4 regions of the Rhizobium sp. No.120 genome follow, and region 3 is predicted to be linked to each of the others. Evidence: predicted binding sites of a transcription regulator. Region 3 holds the regulator's gene; each other region holds the start of a gene.

Region 1 (3,855 bases), on a different contig from region 3:
CTTGTCGATCGTCTCCGCCGCACCGATCGGCTCGGCAAAGGAGCGACTGACCTCGATCAGGTCGGGCGTCCGGATCGGGTCAATTGGTTCCGATATCCGACCGAAGATCTGATCGAGCCGTCGGCCGATTTCGGGACCAAAGCGAAGAGCCAATGGTGCACGTGGTGTCGCTGACAGTTCACCGATCGTCTTAAAACCCAACGTCCGCAGATCACCGACGATCTTGTCCGGCAATCGCAGCTTAGAAACTGGCAGGTGTTCAACCGCACGGACGGTCTCTCCAGGCGGTATGATGACGATTTCCCGGTTGATGGCACGGGCGCAGGCATGGGCAGCCCCCCATGTGTCGGCGATAGCGACGCGGGTCGTCAGTCCCCTCGCCCGGAATCGATTGGCAATTCCGGTCAGCATCGGCAGTTCGCCGCCCTGCAGATGGTCGGCACCTTCCGTGTCCATGACGATCCCATCGAGACCATCCACGGCGACGATCGGCGAATATTGCGTGAGCGCCCAGAACGAGATCCGTTCCAGAGCGACCGCATCTGCAGATGGATCGGCGTCGACCATCAACAGTCCACCGAATAGAGCCTGCGCTTCGGCTGCTTTCATGCCGACACGAACGCCGACCTTCTTCGCCGCAGCGTCGACGGCGGATACCCAGCGCTTGGAGCCGTTCCTGGCAATGACGACGACTGGCTGTTCAGTCGGAATAGCGGGATCTGCCCGCCTGATCCTGTCGGTCGGAAGGTCCGGTAGAAATATCGATACGACCCGAGGCATCACACGCTCCAACGACAAACTCGGCGCATTCGCCTGCTTTCACTCTCATCAATTCCAGAAACCACCTCGCGCGGCCGACACCTGGAACCGGCAGGTCTTCCGAAGGCAGCACGCTGACCCGCCAGCGTGTCGTCGAGGCAGTTGGCTGCCCGAAATCACTGGCTTCGGCCTGTCTGCGCCAACGCCTGACGACGAGGCACATCGTGCCGGTCTTTTCTGCCGCCAACTGTAGGCGACGGGAGGCAACCATCGACAGTCTCACGATCTCGCCAACGACAACTCCAATGCCGCCAAAGGCCAGGGCTTCTTCCATCGACGCCAGGATATCTTCCTCCTTGTCGGCCTCTACGAAGACGACCCGATCAGGATGAAGGCCCGCCTGCGCCAATGCCGGAAAGAACAGGTCCGGCCGCGTCAGGCACCAGACGATCTTTCCATTCGTCCGTGCCGCAACCCCGGCAACAAACAGGGCGACAGCCGCACCGTCGACGACACCCGCCCCACCCCCGGCAAACTCGTGCAACGCGCCATAGGCAAGGCCCCCGCCTGGAAGAACGGCGTCGATCTCAGGAACTCCAAACGGCAAATAGTCTGCTTTACGCCCGGCATTCCGCTCCAGTGCAGCGATGCGGGTACGAAGATCCGATATGACGTGCTCACGCGCAGCCGTCATTATTCACTGAATCCTTTCGGTTCGTGGATGGAAAACACGACCTGATGTCGTCATAAATGATTTATGTTCACGTTCTGTTCCAAAGCATGCCGAGTGTCAAGATGGAGCAAAACAGGAATTTATTCCCCTAGTTTCAGTGGATTTGAAATTACCTCAGTGAATCAAATCGGTAGTCTGCGGATACCGCCAAGCATTGGTGCAGAATATTTTTGGCCTTTACGCCCTTACACGGATCACGGCGATAGTTTTTTGTTCGGGAGCGTGCCCTTAACTGCGTTGTGCGATGGCTGGACCTGCGCCCGGTCTAGTTGTATCAAGAAGATCTAGCGGGCGGGATATCCGAAGAATGGTTTTGGCGTCGCGGTCCAAACAGAAGCGGGAGGAAAAGCCAGACATGTCACGTTTATCAATGGGGTCGCTCTCAATCGTTGCTCGGCAGCTGCCGCAACTATTCGCAATCATACTTGTATTGATCCTCGGATCTTCTTACGCCAAAGCAGGAGCCATTGGCGGCGATAATCGGCACCCAATCGATGAGTATGCCAAATTACACAGCATGTCGCCGGATGAGGCCCGCAAGAAGTTCGGTGCGTCGGGCCGGATCATGTGCCCCTTTGGCGAGGCTAGCGCCTTCCTTATTTTCAAGTCCAATATTGTCGTCACCGCAAGACATGTTCTTTTTCCCGAAGCGAGCATGGGCGGCTACGCTGGTCGGATGTCGATTACGCGTTGTGGCTTTGAGGTGAGCGACGGCAAAGGGTCGAAATGGCACAAGGTTGATGTTCGATCTTTCCTCTATCCCGATGCCGTGCAACGTTCGCTGACGGACCGCTTTGATTGGGTCGTGATGCGACTATCCGAACCAGTAACCGAGTTCGAGCCGTATCATATGCCTTCAAAGCCTGTTTCTGCGGGCGAAAAGATCACAATGGCCACTATTCGCCAGGACAACTTTCTTCCCGACGATTGGAACGAGCGAATTCTCACTGATTGTAGGATACGTGCAATCGACAATATTGATGGCGTCGCCGCCAGTGGCATTCGCACAGATTGTTCCTCCGGCCATGGTGCGTCGGGTGGCGCGTTGCTCCGCCAAGGACCTCAAGGTCTGGAAGCAGTTGGCGTCATGAGTTCGATGAGTGCGTCTTGCACGAAGTTCAACCGAAAGCGCTGCTATACCTTTGCCGTCGGCTTCGAACCGGAACTTGTCGCAGCCGTGCACAAACTTGCAGGAGAATGAGTGTTGGTTGCTACGATGGGGAACGAAGCGTCCCTTCAGCAGAACGCGCTGTGATCGAGGTGGCAAGATACGCTAATAACGGTCGGTGAACGTTACCCGTCAAAGCGCTCCCGTAAGAATTCTCTACCACGTGTTAGTGCGCTGGCAACGGATTCTCCGTTCCATGGGAACTCCAGCAGTCTTTGTTGCGAGCCTTTGGTGAAGCTCATGATGATAAATCCGGGCTTGATCCGTGTGGAACTCCAATCAAATCCGTATCCGTCATCCATAACCTTGCCAGAGAACATCACGTTAAGGTGGCGCTCTACAGTCCTACCCGGTGACTCCCAACTGTGATCCTGGATCAGAATACCGATCTGATGGTCATAATATTCCACGCCGAAAACGACAGTCATTCGGTCGCGACCTGACCATTCCACGGACGTGGCCGTCCTCCTTACGTCGACGATGAGATCATCGCATCCCATACAGCCACAATTGCAGATGCCTATGATAAGGCGACCTTCATGTCCTTCGGTAAGCTGGCGAACAAGGTCGGGGGGATCGAGACCCAAATGGTCGTTTCCGATCCAGTCTAAGCCATCAACGATTAACCTCACTTCGTGCGTATTGTGTTCGTCATGGGAGAGGATTTGATACGAAAAGGTGCTCATGTAATCTGAAGGTACAGAAAAGGTTCCATGCCCGCAATGGACCGGCTACAGCAGCACGGCGTCCTCAGGCCCCGATGCCTTCTTCTTTACCCAAAGATCGCTTGTCTGCTCCATCTGCATCAATTCAGGCGGATAGACGCGTTGCTGGAGGGCAAGTAGGTCGTCGAGGCTACCTTTCATCCACCGTTCGTAATCGTCCCGATGTAAGATTACAGGCATCCGGTCGTGAACTGGCGACACTGCCGCGTTCGCCGCCGTCATGGCTCCGGAATATACCGGCCCCCATTCATCAGAGATACGCCAAAGCCCACCCCACGCGAAGATCGGTTCATTGGAAAGGCTGAACCAGGTCCTGGTCTTCTTTCCCTTCGGTCCTTCCGGCTCTGCGAAATGCGTGACAGGTATCAGGCAACGCCATTGGGGTTTACGAGCAACACCGACCCACATCGGTTTCGTCAGTTCCGCGATGTTGTTCACCGGGATCGGTTTCGCTTCAGGCTTCATCGTTT
Region 2 (3,855 bases), on a different contig from region 3:
CGCTCAGCGCTGTCGAGGGCGCGCTCGATGTAGATTTCCATCTCCTCGCGCGGGATCTCGTCGGCTTGCGGAACCGGATTGGCGATCAACATACCGCCATCGATGCCGAGCTGCTCGCGCGTCGTCTGGAAGTTGGCGATCGCAGCGGGGCTGTTCAGCGTCAAAGGGCTCGTGAGCCCGGATGAGCGCGACCAGAAGGCCGGGAATTCCGTGCTGTCGTAGGTGACGACCGGAACGCCGCGGGTTTCCAGCACTTCCAGGGTCTTCGGAATGTCGAGGATTGCCTTGGCGCCGGCGCAGACGACGATGACACCCGTGCGGGACAGCTCTTCAAGATCGGCCGAGATATCGAAGCTCTCTTCGGCGCCGCGATGCACGCCGCCGATACCGCCGGTGGCGAAAACCTTGATGCCGGCGCGGGCGGCGGCAATCATCGTGGCGGCAACGGTGGTCGCGCCCGTGCGGCGTTCGGCGATCGCAAAGGCGATATCGGCGCGGGAAACCTTCATCGCACCTTCCGTTTTGGCGAGGGCTTCCAGCTCTTCCGGCTCAAGACCGATATGCAGCGTACCGTGAATGACGGCGATAGTCGCCGGAACAGCGCCTTCCTGCCGGATGATCGCCTCAACGCTGCGGGCCATCTCGATATTGCCGGGGTAGGGCATGCCGTGGGTGATGATCGTCGATTCCAGGGCGACGATCGGCGCACCGCGCAGCTTGGCGGCAGCGACTTCCTTCGAATAGGAGATCGGAAGCAGGGGCGAGATAGGCTGGGTCATTGTCGTTTCCAATTCACTGAAACAATATACGCGTCTTGAGCAGGCTTCATGACAGAATTTCGGCCTCGGGAACAAGGGCCAAAGCCGCCTTTAGCAGCTCGGGAGTGAGATTTTCCGCCGTCGCATGAGGGGACTGGACGGTGATCGCCGCCGCCGCTGCCCCATGACGGACGGCTTCCGCGAGATCGTGGCCGGCCAGCAGCGCCGAAAGAACGCCGGAAGCAAGCGAGTCTCCCGCGCCGGTGACATCGGCCACATCTTCGACGACAGGCGGCTGCAGGCTGACGATGGCATCATGCGAGAAGGCGATCAGGGGGCGTTTCCCGCGAGTGATCACACCATTGCGCAGGCCGAGCGCACGCAAAGCATTTATCCATTCGCGCGGATCCTCCGGACGGATTTCGGTCAGCGCCGCGGCTTCGGCCTCATTGAGGAACAGATGGTCGATGCCGGCAAGGCTTGGTTTCAGCCGCACGACTTTGGCCGGCGAGATGGCGATAGCGGCAACGGGCTTGCCGCAAAAGACGGCCCTTGCCGCAATTGCCGCCAGGGTTTCGGCTGGCAGATTGGCATCGCAGAGAATGAGGTCGGTTTCTTCGAAGGTGTCCCGAACGGCGCGAATCGCCAGGCGTCTTGGCACGAAGAGCTTGTAGAGCTCCATGTCGGCAAGCGCGATGACGAGATTGCCGTCATTCTCGAGGATTGCCGTATAGCTCGGCGTCTTGCGATCGAGGAAGACGAAGGGCTTGTCTTCGATGCCGGCATGGCTTGCGGCTTCCGCCACCATTTCGCCGGAGGGATCACCGCCGCGCGGCGAGATCAGCTTCACGTCGAAGCCTAGGCGGGCGAGATTTCGGGCTGCATTGAAGCCGCCGCCGCCGGGCTCTTCGTACCATGCGCCGGGGTTGCTGGCGCCAGGCGCCGTCTCGCCGAAGATGCGGCCACGTCGGTCGATATGGGCGCCGCCGAGAACGAGAATCTTTTTCGCCATAGGGTTATCCTCAGCAGTCGAAAAGGCGAATCGAGCGAGCCGCAAACACCTCGCAATTCACCGTTCCTGGCATGTAAGTGCCTGGGAAGAAAGAAGAAAACAAAAATAGAACGAAATTCATTTTACCTTTTTCTTTCAATTGCTTGTTGTGCTCTTGCGATAAGAGAACAAATAGAGTACAGAATTCTCATCGGCGGCGACATTGCTAGAGCGGCTTCAATAACCTAAAGGTGGATCGGATGTCTCAGAATTCTTTGCGGCTTGTAGAGGACAAATCGGTGGATAAAAGCAAGGCACTTGAAGCGGCACTCTCTCAAATTGAGCGGTCGTTCGGCAAGGGCTCGATCATGAAGCTCGGTTCTAACGAGAACGTGGTCGAAATCGAAACGGTTTCCACCGGCTCTCTGAGCCTCGATATCGCTCTCGGCATTGGCGGCTTGCCGAAGGGGCGCATCATCGAAATCTACGGGCCGGAAAGCTCGGGTAAGACGACACTGGCGCTGCAGACCATTGCAGAAGCGCAGAAGAAGGGCGGCATTTGCGCCTTCGTGGACGCAGAACATGCGCTCGATCCGGTCTACGCCCGCAAGCTCGGCGTCGACCTGCAGAACCTGCTGATCTCGCAGCCCGATACGGGCGAGCAGGCGCTTGAAATCACCGACACGCTGGTGCGCTCCGGCGCGATCGACGTTCTGGTCGTCGACTCCGTTGCGGCTCTGACGCCGCGCGCCGAAATCGAAGGCGAGATGGGCGACAGCCTGCCGGGTCTGCAGGCTCGTCTGATGAGCCAGGCGCTGCGCAAGCTTACGGCTTCGATCTCGAAGTCCAACTGCATGGTGATCTTCATCAACCAGATCCGTATGAAGATCGGCGTCATGTTCGGTTCGCCGGAAACGACGACGGGCGGTAACGCGCTGAAGTTCTATGCCTCGGTTCGCCTCGACATCCGCCGTATCGGCGCCGTCAAGGAGCGCGAAGAGGTGATCGGCAACCAGACCCGCGTCAAGGTCGTCAAGAACAAGATGGCGCCTCCCTTCAAGCAGGTCGAGTTCGACATTATGTATGGTGAAGGTGTTTCCAAGACCGGCGAACTTGTCGATCTCGGCGTCAAGGCCGGTATTGTCGAAAAGTCCGGTGCCTGGTTCTCTTATAATAGCCAACGCCTCGGACAGGGCCGCGAGAATGCGAAAATCTTCTTGCGCGACAATCCGGATCTCGCCCGCGAAATCGAGTTGTCGCTGCGCCAGAATGCCGGTCTCATCGCCGACCGCTTCCTGCAGAATGGCGGTCCCGATGCCGATGATGGCGACGCCTCCGGAGAATAAGGATCTTCGGGAGCAGTTCCCGGTCTGAGACTGAGACTTTAAATTGGAACCGGCCGCATTGTCCAAGGGATGTGCGGCCGGTTTTGTTCGTGCGGCTGGACAGCGCCCGGAGCGAACGATAAAAGCCTCTGACTTTGACGCAAGTTGTTGACGGCAGTACTGAAGGGCCCCCTATGAGCGGTGTGAATGAAATCCGGTCGACCTTCCTCGACTATTTTAAGAAAAACGGCCACGAGATCGTGCCGTCGAGCCCGCTGGTGCCGCGCAACGATCCGACATTGATGTTCACCAATGCCGGCATGGTGCAGTTCAAGAACGTCTTTACCGGCCTGGAGCAGCGCCCCTATACGACGGCTTCGACGGCGCAGAAATGCGTTCGCGCCGGCGGCAAGCACAACGACCTCGACAATGTCGGCTATACCGCACGCCACCACACCTTCTTCGAGATGCTCGGCAATTTCTCCTTTGGCGACTATTTCAAGGAGCGCGCCATCGAGCTTGCCTGGAACCTGATCACCAAGGAATTCGGCCTCGATGCCAAGCGCCTGCTGGTCACGGTCTACCACACTGACGACGACGCCTTTAACCTGTGGAAGAAGATTGCCGGCCTTTCCGACGACCGGATCATCCGCATCGCCACCAGCGACAATTTCTGGGCGATGGGCGATACCGGTCCCTGCGGCCCCTGTTCGGAAATCTTCTACGATCATGGCGATCACATCTGGGGCGGCCCTCCCGGATCGCCGGAAGAAGATGGCGA
Region 3 (3,855 bases):
CAGGAAAGCCGGGATCTGAAGGACATCCACCGTCTTGGAAACGATGGCGCACTGCTCTTCCGTGTGGATATCGGTCAGAACGGGGAAGCCATATTCTTTCTTCAGGTCTTCAAAGACTTCCAGCGCCTTTTCCAGGCCGATGCCGCGCTTGCCGGACAGCGAGGTGCGGTTCGCCTTGTCGAAGGAAGATTTGTAGACGAGGCCGATGCCGAGCTTGCCGCAGAGCTCCTTGAGCACGCCGGCAACCATGAAGGCATGATCGCGGCTTTCCATCTGGCAGGGACCGGCGATCAGCGAAAGCTTCGCAGCATTGGAAAAGAGGACCTTGGAGGCACCCTCGCCGACGGTGACTTCGGAATTCGTGCTCATATTATCTCCTCGAAGGCGAACAGCGCGCCCTGACCGGGCGCCAACCTCGCCAATAGACGATTGTTCTTACGCGTATAGGTGACGCCGTTAGCAGCGAAATGCGACGATGTCACGGAAAGATCGCGCGTCTTGAAAAGGATTGCACGTGCCCTGAGCCCCGGATCGTTAGCAAGAACAGGCAGGTCATAGAACGCCTCCATGCCTTCCGGCGTCAAAATCTCAAGATCGGCGTTAGGTGCCTTGACGGTCAAACCGAAGGAATGCTCCGTTATTTGCGGGCTGCCGACAACGTCTTCGAAGAAGCGGCGATAGGCAGCTGGCCGCGGCGCGGAAAGCGCCACGCGCGCGATGCCGGTCACCCCGTTTTCATGACGCTCAAGCACGCTTCGGTCAGCCGGAAGCGGATTGATGCGCTGACAGCAGAAGGCGAGAAAATCCGGCGCGCGCAGATCCGCGGCAAAAGCAAGACGAAAGCCGGCCGTGGTTTCCGTGCCGTCCTGCATCTTCATGGGACGGGAGAAATCCAGCATTCGTCCCGCAGAAATCGCCGCCGCTTTGAAACGCTCGTCATCCGCCACAGCATCATCCGTACCGAACACCACGGCCGAAAAGCCATCTTCCCCCACCCGGAAGCGATAGGCCTGATCGCGCGCAACAAAAACATTGCCATCCAGGATGCTCCTCCCGCACTCTTCCGCGGATGCCACAGCCAAAGGCTCTAAATAGGTTTTATCGGCAAGATAAACGCAGGCATTCTGTGTGCCAAAGGGATGGCGCGCATCCGGAGCCACTGTAAAACCGAGCTTGCCGAGGCGCTCGCGCGCCAGGGCGATATCGACGGTCGGCAGCACAAGATGATCCAGTGGATGCTGTGACGAATTCATGGTTCCTCCTGTTTGCCTGTGGGAGCAGATTTGCGCCCATCCTTCGCTCAATTCAAGACAGGAACATGGACACTCGACGCACAGGGGCAGGACCGAAGGCAATCTCGCAAACGTGATCGCTGATTCTCAATTCCATCGGGCTTCAACGACGACGCGCAACATCGATCCGCTTCCTGGATACGCCGACCAAGTAATAAGGCATGAGAATGGAAATATCGACATTTCATATATTTTTCAAATCGTTGCAGCATGTATAGCGTCTCGACGTGTTAAGCCGATCCATTCGCAACTCGTGTTTATTTAATTGACCCTGCAAGGCTTTACCGAAATTTAAGCACTTGCGGAACACATATGGAACATATAGTGTCCGTTCTGGATTTGTTTCACGGCTTTTCTTGATTCTGGGGTTCCAAGACGATGTTGACGCGCAAGCAGCAGGAACTGCTTCTCTTCATTCACGAACGCATGAAGGAATCTGGTGTTCCGCCATCCTTCGACGAGATGAAGGATGCACTGGATCTGGCATCCAAATCCGGTATCCATCGTCTGATCACGGCGCTGGAGGAGCGCGGCTTTATCCGCCGGCTGCCGAACCGAGCCAGGGCCCTCGAAGTCATCAAGCTGCCGGAAGCCTATAGTCCAAGTCTGCAGCCTCGCCGCGGTTTTTCGCCGAGCGTCATCGAAGGCAGCCTCGGCAGGCCACAGCCCGCCGCTCCGCCCGCTCAGCCGAAGGTCGCAAATGACGATCATAGCGGTTCGGCTTCCGTGCCCGTGATGGGCCGGATTGCTGCCGGCGTTCCTATCTCGGCCATCCAGAACAATACACACGATATTACCGTTCCCGCCGACATGCTTGGTTCTGGCGAACATTATGCGCTTGAAGTCCGCGGGGATTCGATGATCGATGCGGGTATCTTCGACGGCGATACGGTCATTATCCGCAATTCGACGACAGCCAACCCGGGCGACATCGTCGTGGCGCTCGTCGACGACGAAGAGGCGACACTGAAGCGCTTCCGCCGCAAGGGTGCCTCCATCGCGCTGGAAGCCGCGAACCCAGCCTATGAAACCCGCATCTTCGGGCCGGATCGCGTGAAAGTTCAGGGTAAGCTCGTTGGCCTTATTCGTCGCTATCACTGACCGGTGAGTTGTCGACGACTGGTGGTGCCTTTGCAAGTGGCGCGTCAAATTTGCCGGTGCGCCAATCATAAGTTCGATGTCTGGTCCATGGCCGCTGCGGGTTCTCGAATGCGGCTGATATGATGGGCTTGTCGGCGGTAAGCATCATTTCGATGGAGCCGGTTTTGCGCAATGTCGCACCGGTTATGAGCATCGCTCCGGAGCGGCAGTAGTCCAGCCGCAGCCGGATATGTGTCACGATAATGTTCCCCGTGTCGCAAGCTGCGGGCAGGTAGGCTGCGTTCTCGATGGTGACCAATATCACGCCGTTTTCCAGCATGGCTACGCACCATGCTCCCTTCTGACAGGCAAAGCTTCCCTGCATGGTACGATCTAAGGCTTCCGCCATTGCTGTACCGACCGCCTTCTGCTCTTCGTTACTTAGTCGCTTATGCCGATCCGTCTTGCTGATCTGCGGAAGCCGGTCATCGGTCGCAAGCATCGTTGGCGGTTGATGTTCGGCCGCGACCAGCGCTTTTTGCCATTGCTCGAAGATGAAGGCCTGCGGTCTCTCGCGATTGGTGGAGAGAATATCATCCTGGCGCAAGGCAACGAGAATGCCATCTTCCGAGATCATCAGATCTGGCTTCGGCACGCCGGAGCCGAACGCAGCCACACCGACAGATGACGGCGATAGCAACAGTCCCAGATGGCGAAGCCTGGTCCGCAGCATGCTCATGATCAGGAATCCTGCGATGAAAGTCGGCATCAGCCAGCCGGGCTGGCGGCCGAAGGTGATATCGCCTCCCCAGCCTGCTACGGTTTTCGCGATGATGATCACAAGCTCCAGTCCCTCGCCGGTGACTTTCCAGAACGGTCCATCGATTCCGAAAGGCATCAGCAGCATCGCCATCATGCCGAAGGGCATGACGATGAAAGAGACGACGGGCATGGCCGCAAGGTTGGCGGCAAGTCCATATGTCGCCAGCCGGTGAAAATGTTCGATCGAAAATATCGCTGTCGACACACCGCCGATAAAGGAGGTGGATATCACGCCCCCGAAGAAGCGCGTGATAAATAGCAATGGGCTCAATAAGCGGATGCGCGAAACAACGTTCTCGCGATGGCGACGTCGTTTCCACAGCGAATAGCCCGAAACCAGCGCAAGCGTCGCGGCATAGGACATCTGGAAGCTCGGACCGAGCACTTGCGACGGAGACAAGACGAGGATGACGATGGCTGAGAGCGCCACATTGCGCAAGCTGATTGACGGTCTATCGAAAAGCACGGCCACCAACATGATCGCCATCATGATGAAGGCGCGTTCGGCGGAAACGCCGAAACCGGAAATAAGGTAATAGGCCGTTACCGTCAGAAGTGCGCCGAAAGCCGCAAATTTCTTTGTTGGCCAAGCCTGAGCGACACCGGGGAAAAAGCTGAACAAATAACGTAGACCGACATAGAAAATGCCGGCCGACAGCGC
Region 4 (3,855 bases), on a different contig from region 3:
GAGTTCGAAGGAACGGCCGCCGACACCGCGGGCTTCCAGCCCCGGCTTCAGGGTTTCGGCAAGCTGGCGGGCAAGCAGCAGAATATCCTCTTCCGCCTGCACCGGCTCGGCCAGCCGGCGCTCGGCCGACAATTGCGCGATCGGGCGGCGCGGCGAGATCGGCTCCTCGACGAGACCAATGGCCTGATCGAGCCGCAGCAGCAGCTGCGCGCCGAAGCGGCGGGCAAGCGGCGCCCGCGGCGCGGCCAGAAGATCGCCCACCTGCTTCAGGCCCATCTTCTGCAAGGCTGCAACGGTCTCCTCGCCAAGCCGAAGGCATACGACCGGCAGCGGTGCCAATGCCTCTTCCATGGCTTCCGGCGGAACGATACGGCTCGCGTCAAAGCGGGCGACAGCCCAGGAGAGGCCGGGTGCGGAGGAAATGGCGCCGCGCACATCGAAGCCCAGCCGGGAGATCCGGATTAGAATGTCCTCAAGCAGTGCCTCCTCGCCGCCGAAGAGATGGGCGCAGCCGGTAATATCGAGGAAAAGGCCATCCTTGCCGTCGATCGCCACCAGTGGCGTATAGCGGTCGCACCAGTCAGCAATCGCTTCCAGGAGCTTGCGATCCGCTGCCGGATCCTCCTCGACGACATCGAGATCGGGACAGATCGCCTTTGCCTCGGCCACGCCCTGCCCCTGTTTCAGGCCGATCATCTCTGCGCGTTCGTTGAGCGCGCTCAGTCGCATCGCATTGTTGAGCTTGCCGGCACAGGCGAGCGGCGGCGCTTCAAGCCTGCCTGTCGAACGCCAGGATAGACCCCAGCGCTTGCGCGCGATGCGGTCGGTCGGCAGATGCGGAAAGGTCAGCGCCAGAATGCGCTGCGTGTTCGCCGGGAAAGGCAGGGTGCTGAACATCGGAGACAGGGGCAAAGCGGCGGTCATGGGCATTCCACTCCAGGGTTATGGAAAGGGGCGCCGGGTTTCGGCTCTTTTCCAAGGTGAGACGAAAGGCCGGATGACCGATGCTGCCGCCAAGCACCGATCCGTCCGGCAGGGGCCGCGCCTGCGCAGGCGCGGGTTCGACGGAAAAGCGGAAGAGCGCGCTGCTTGCTTCCTCCTCGCCTCCCTGTCGCAACAGAAACAAGGGCCGTCCCGCCGCCTTGGCCCTCAGCGCCAGCCGCCGGCTCTCGGTCAGACCGAAACGGGCGGGATTGCCGCGTACTTCCAGAATGACCGCGGCAAAGGCAGCACTGCCAAGGGCTGCCTCCGCCACCCAGAGCGCATCATCCAGCTTGCGCGGTGACGCCTGTAGAAAAGCCTCGGGTTCCAAGCCAAAATCCCGGATGCCGATAGCGTAGGGCAGGCCCGCCTCCATCGTGGCGACCGTATCGCCGATCCATAGGACGGGAGACTTGGCCGTGGCCATATCCGATGCTTGCGCATGCAGCCGCGCCGCAAGCGCAAGGGCAAAACCGCTCGCCGCCGCAGCATCGCGCAAGCCGAGCGAGCGGATTTCCGTCAGCGCATCGAGTGGCAGGCCGCCTTGCAGCGCCGCATCGAGCTCGTCGACGCCGACCGGAAGGAGCGTCTGTTCAAGCATAGACGGAGCGGGCAGGGGTTTCGCAATCCCCGCCGCCTCCCTCACTGGCTTGTCTGCCAACGTCTCATGCGCCGCGGCTGCCAGTGCCGGGATCGGCCTGCCTTCCAGTCGGGCAATAGTTTCACGCAGGGCAAAAAGCGTTTCCCGCGCCACGGCAGCCTCGGCCATGACGTTCACTCCAGATCGATAATGTTCCTGTTATGTTCTTATGGATTCCAGAGCTTGAAGAAAGAGTCAACACCATTTAATGAGAAAATATTCCTCTGCCTCAATCTACTCTCGTAAAAGCAGCGCAAAGTCTCTATATGACCAGCCAAGGAAGGAATATTCATGGCTCGCGTCGACCAGAGCGAAGATTGGCGGGATCGCCACTCTCCCTCCATCAGCACATTCGAATCCCTGGCAATGGAGGCCTATAGCCACCTGCCGGAGGAATTCCGCTCGCTCACCGGCAACCTCGTCATTCTCATCGAGGATTTCCCGGATGACGAAGTGTTCGAGGATATGGCGCTGGAAACCCCCTTCGACCTGCTCGGCCTCTTCGAAGGCCGCGGCATCTCGGAGCGTTTTACCGCCCAGACTGGCGACATGCCGAACAAGATTCGACTCTATCGCCGGCCAATCATCGACTATTGGGCGGAGAACGACGAAACCCTGGGCGACATCATAACCCATGTCCTGATCCACGAGATCGGCCACCATTTCGGCCTGAGCGACGAGGACATGGAGCGCATCGAGGCAAGCGCCGAAGAAGCGACGGATCGCTGATCCCTCCCGACCGCAAGACGGCCGGGAGAAGAACTTCAGTTATGGCTTACTGCTCCGAAAGCTTCATATCCGGATCGTAATCCTTGCCAGCCACGTCCTTGACGACGGCTTGGCCGCATTCCATCCGCCCGCTTGCAGAATTGAAACCATAGGTAGGCGAGCCGTATAGCTCCCAGCCCTTGTTCAGCGCCGCGCTTACCTTGTGGCAGAAGGATGCGTCGTCGGGACCGGTGAGGAAGCGGTAGAGTTTCATCAAGGCATCTTTCTTGTATTTGGCAATCAGACATCGCCGCGGGGCGTTGCGGCGGCGCCCGAGGAGCGCTGCGCAATCAGGCGAGCTTTATGGACGAGTCTCTCCGCCTGGACAAGGTGCAGCCGCTCCACCATCCGCCCGCCAATGTTCACGACATTGAGAGTTGCGGCATCCGGTGCGGCGAAGGCGGCGATAATGGCTTCGGCTTCGGCGAGGGCGGCCTCAGCCGGACCGAAATACCGATTGGCTGCTTCGATCTGGCTCGGATGGATCAGCATCTTGCCGGCAAAGCCCATGGCGACCCCCTGGCCGCATTCTGTCTCGAATTCTTCGGCATTTCTGAAGTCGTTGAAGACGCTGTCGATCGCCTCGAGGCCGTAAGCGCTGACGGCCAATATCACCTGCATAAGCCAGGGCACGAGATAGGGGCGACCGGGCTGCGGCAGGACACCCGTTTCCTTTCTGAGGTCGTTGAGACCGACGACAAAACAATCGAGCCGGCTCCCGGCCGTGCGCCCGGCCTCGGCGATCGCGGCCGCATTCAGGATGCCGCGTGGCGTCTCGATCATGGCCCATATACGCAAGTCTTCCGCTGCATCGGCTTCCGCAAGCCGGTCACTGACATCGGTCACGTCCTGCGGCTCGTCCACCTTCGGTAGCAGCACCGCATCCGGCTCAAGCTCCACGACCAGAGCCAGGTCATCGGCACCGAACTTGGAGGAAAGCGCATTGATGCGGATGATCCGCTCCTTGCTCGGCTGCGGCGCGACAGCAAAGAAGGTCCGCAAATTCTCCCGCGCCTCGGCCTTTTTCTCCGGCGAAACGGAATCCTCGAGATCGAAGATGACGGCGTCGCAATCGAGGCTCGAAAGCTTGTCCAAAGCGCGGCGGTTGATGGCGGGAACGCTCAAGACCGAGCGGCGCACCCAGGCGGGACGGGAAGGGGGGTTTTGGCTCGCAGACTGGCTCATTATGCCGTTTTGCCGCGCTTTTAATTGGTAGGCAAGTCAACAAAAAGCCATGCTCCTCTTGCAGATGACAGAGATGACGACCACATTGCTTGGTGTAGAGAGGTCTCGACCATGCAGAATATACGTTCCCTGTTCATCGCGCTTGCTGGTATCACCGTGTTTGCAGCCATGGCGCTGTTTACCGTTTCGGTCACGCTCGCCGTCGGCGCTATTCTCACCGTGCTGATGGCAGCACGCGCGCTTTCGCTGCGCATGAAGCCGGCACCGGTGCGCGCTAAAGC

What was found. Region 3 encodes LexA, which represses DNA repair genes until DNA is damaged. Its sites were predicted from a motif close to TGTTCNNNNTGTGTTCNG; they were not measured.
Region 1: ACYJRZ_RS19400 (ImuA family protein) is a predicted target of LexA. The motif match lies at 1,518-1,535, and genes of this name have one in related genera.
Region 2: recA (recombinase RecA) is a predicted target of LexA. The motif match lies at 1,866-1,883, and genes of this name have one in related genera.
Region 4: ACYJRZ_RS24565 (ImuA family protein) is a predicted target of LexA. The motif match lies at 1,773-1,790, and genes of this name have one in related genera.

The regions. Positions count from the first base shown of each region.
Region 1 is NZ_BAAJNQ010000006.1:279,101-282,955, forward strand. Features, by position in the region: gene ACYJRZ_RS19395 (Y-family DNA polymerase) at 1-780, opposite strand, end outside; gene ACYJRZ_RS19400 (ImuA family protein) at 701-1,453, opposite strand; gene ACYJRZ_RS19405 (trypsin-like serine peptidase) at 1,848-2,693, shown strand; gene ACYJRZ_RS19410 (hypothetical protein) at 2,786-3,346, opposite strand; gene ACYJRZ_RS19415 (SOS response-associated peptidase) at 3,392-3,855, opposite strand, start outside.
Region 2 is NZ_BAAJNQ010000001.1:976,483-980,337, forward strand. Features, by position in the region: gene ACYJRZ_RS04850 (pseudouridine-5'-phosphate glycosidase) at 1-779, opposite strand, end outside; gene ACYJRZ_RS04855 (carbohydrate kinase family protein) at 826-1,770, opposite strand; gene recA (recombinase RecA) at 2,010-3,095, shown strand; gene alaS (alanine--tRNA ligase) at 3,269-3,855, shown strand, end outside.
Region 3 is NZ_BAAJNQ010000003.1:97,684-101,538, forward strand. Features, by position in the region: gene kdsA (3-deoxy-8-phosphooctulonate synthase) at 1-369, opposite strand, end outside; gene ACYJRZ_RS11000 (VOC family protein) at 366-1,253, opposite strand; gene lexA (transcriptional repressor LexA) at 1,671-2,393, shown strand; gene ACYJRZ_RS11010 (ComEC/Rec2 family competence protein) at 2,374-3,855, opposite strand, start outside.
Region 4 is NZ_BAAJNQ010000011.1:78,993-82,847, forward strand. Features, by position in the region: gene ACYJRZ_RS24560 (Y-family DNA polymerase) at 1-729, opposite strand, end outside; gene ACYJRZ_RS24565 (ImuA family protein) at 770-1,750, opposite strand; gene ACYJRZ_RS24570 (metallopeptidase family protein) at 1,913-2,350, shown strand; gene ACYJRZ_RS24575 (DUF1737 domain-containing protein) at 2,397-2,603, opposite strand; gene ACYJRZ_RS24580 (HpcH/HpaI aldolase/citrate lyase family protein) at 2,630-3,574, opposite strand; gene ACYJRZ_RS24585 (hypothetical protein) at 3,686-3,855, shown strand, end outside.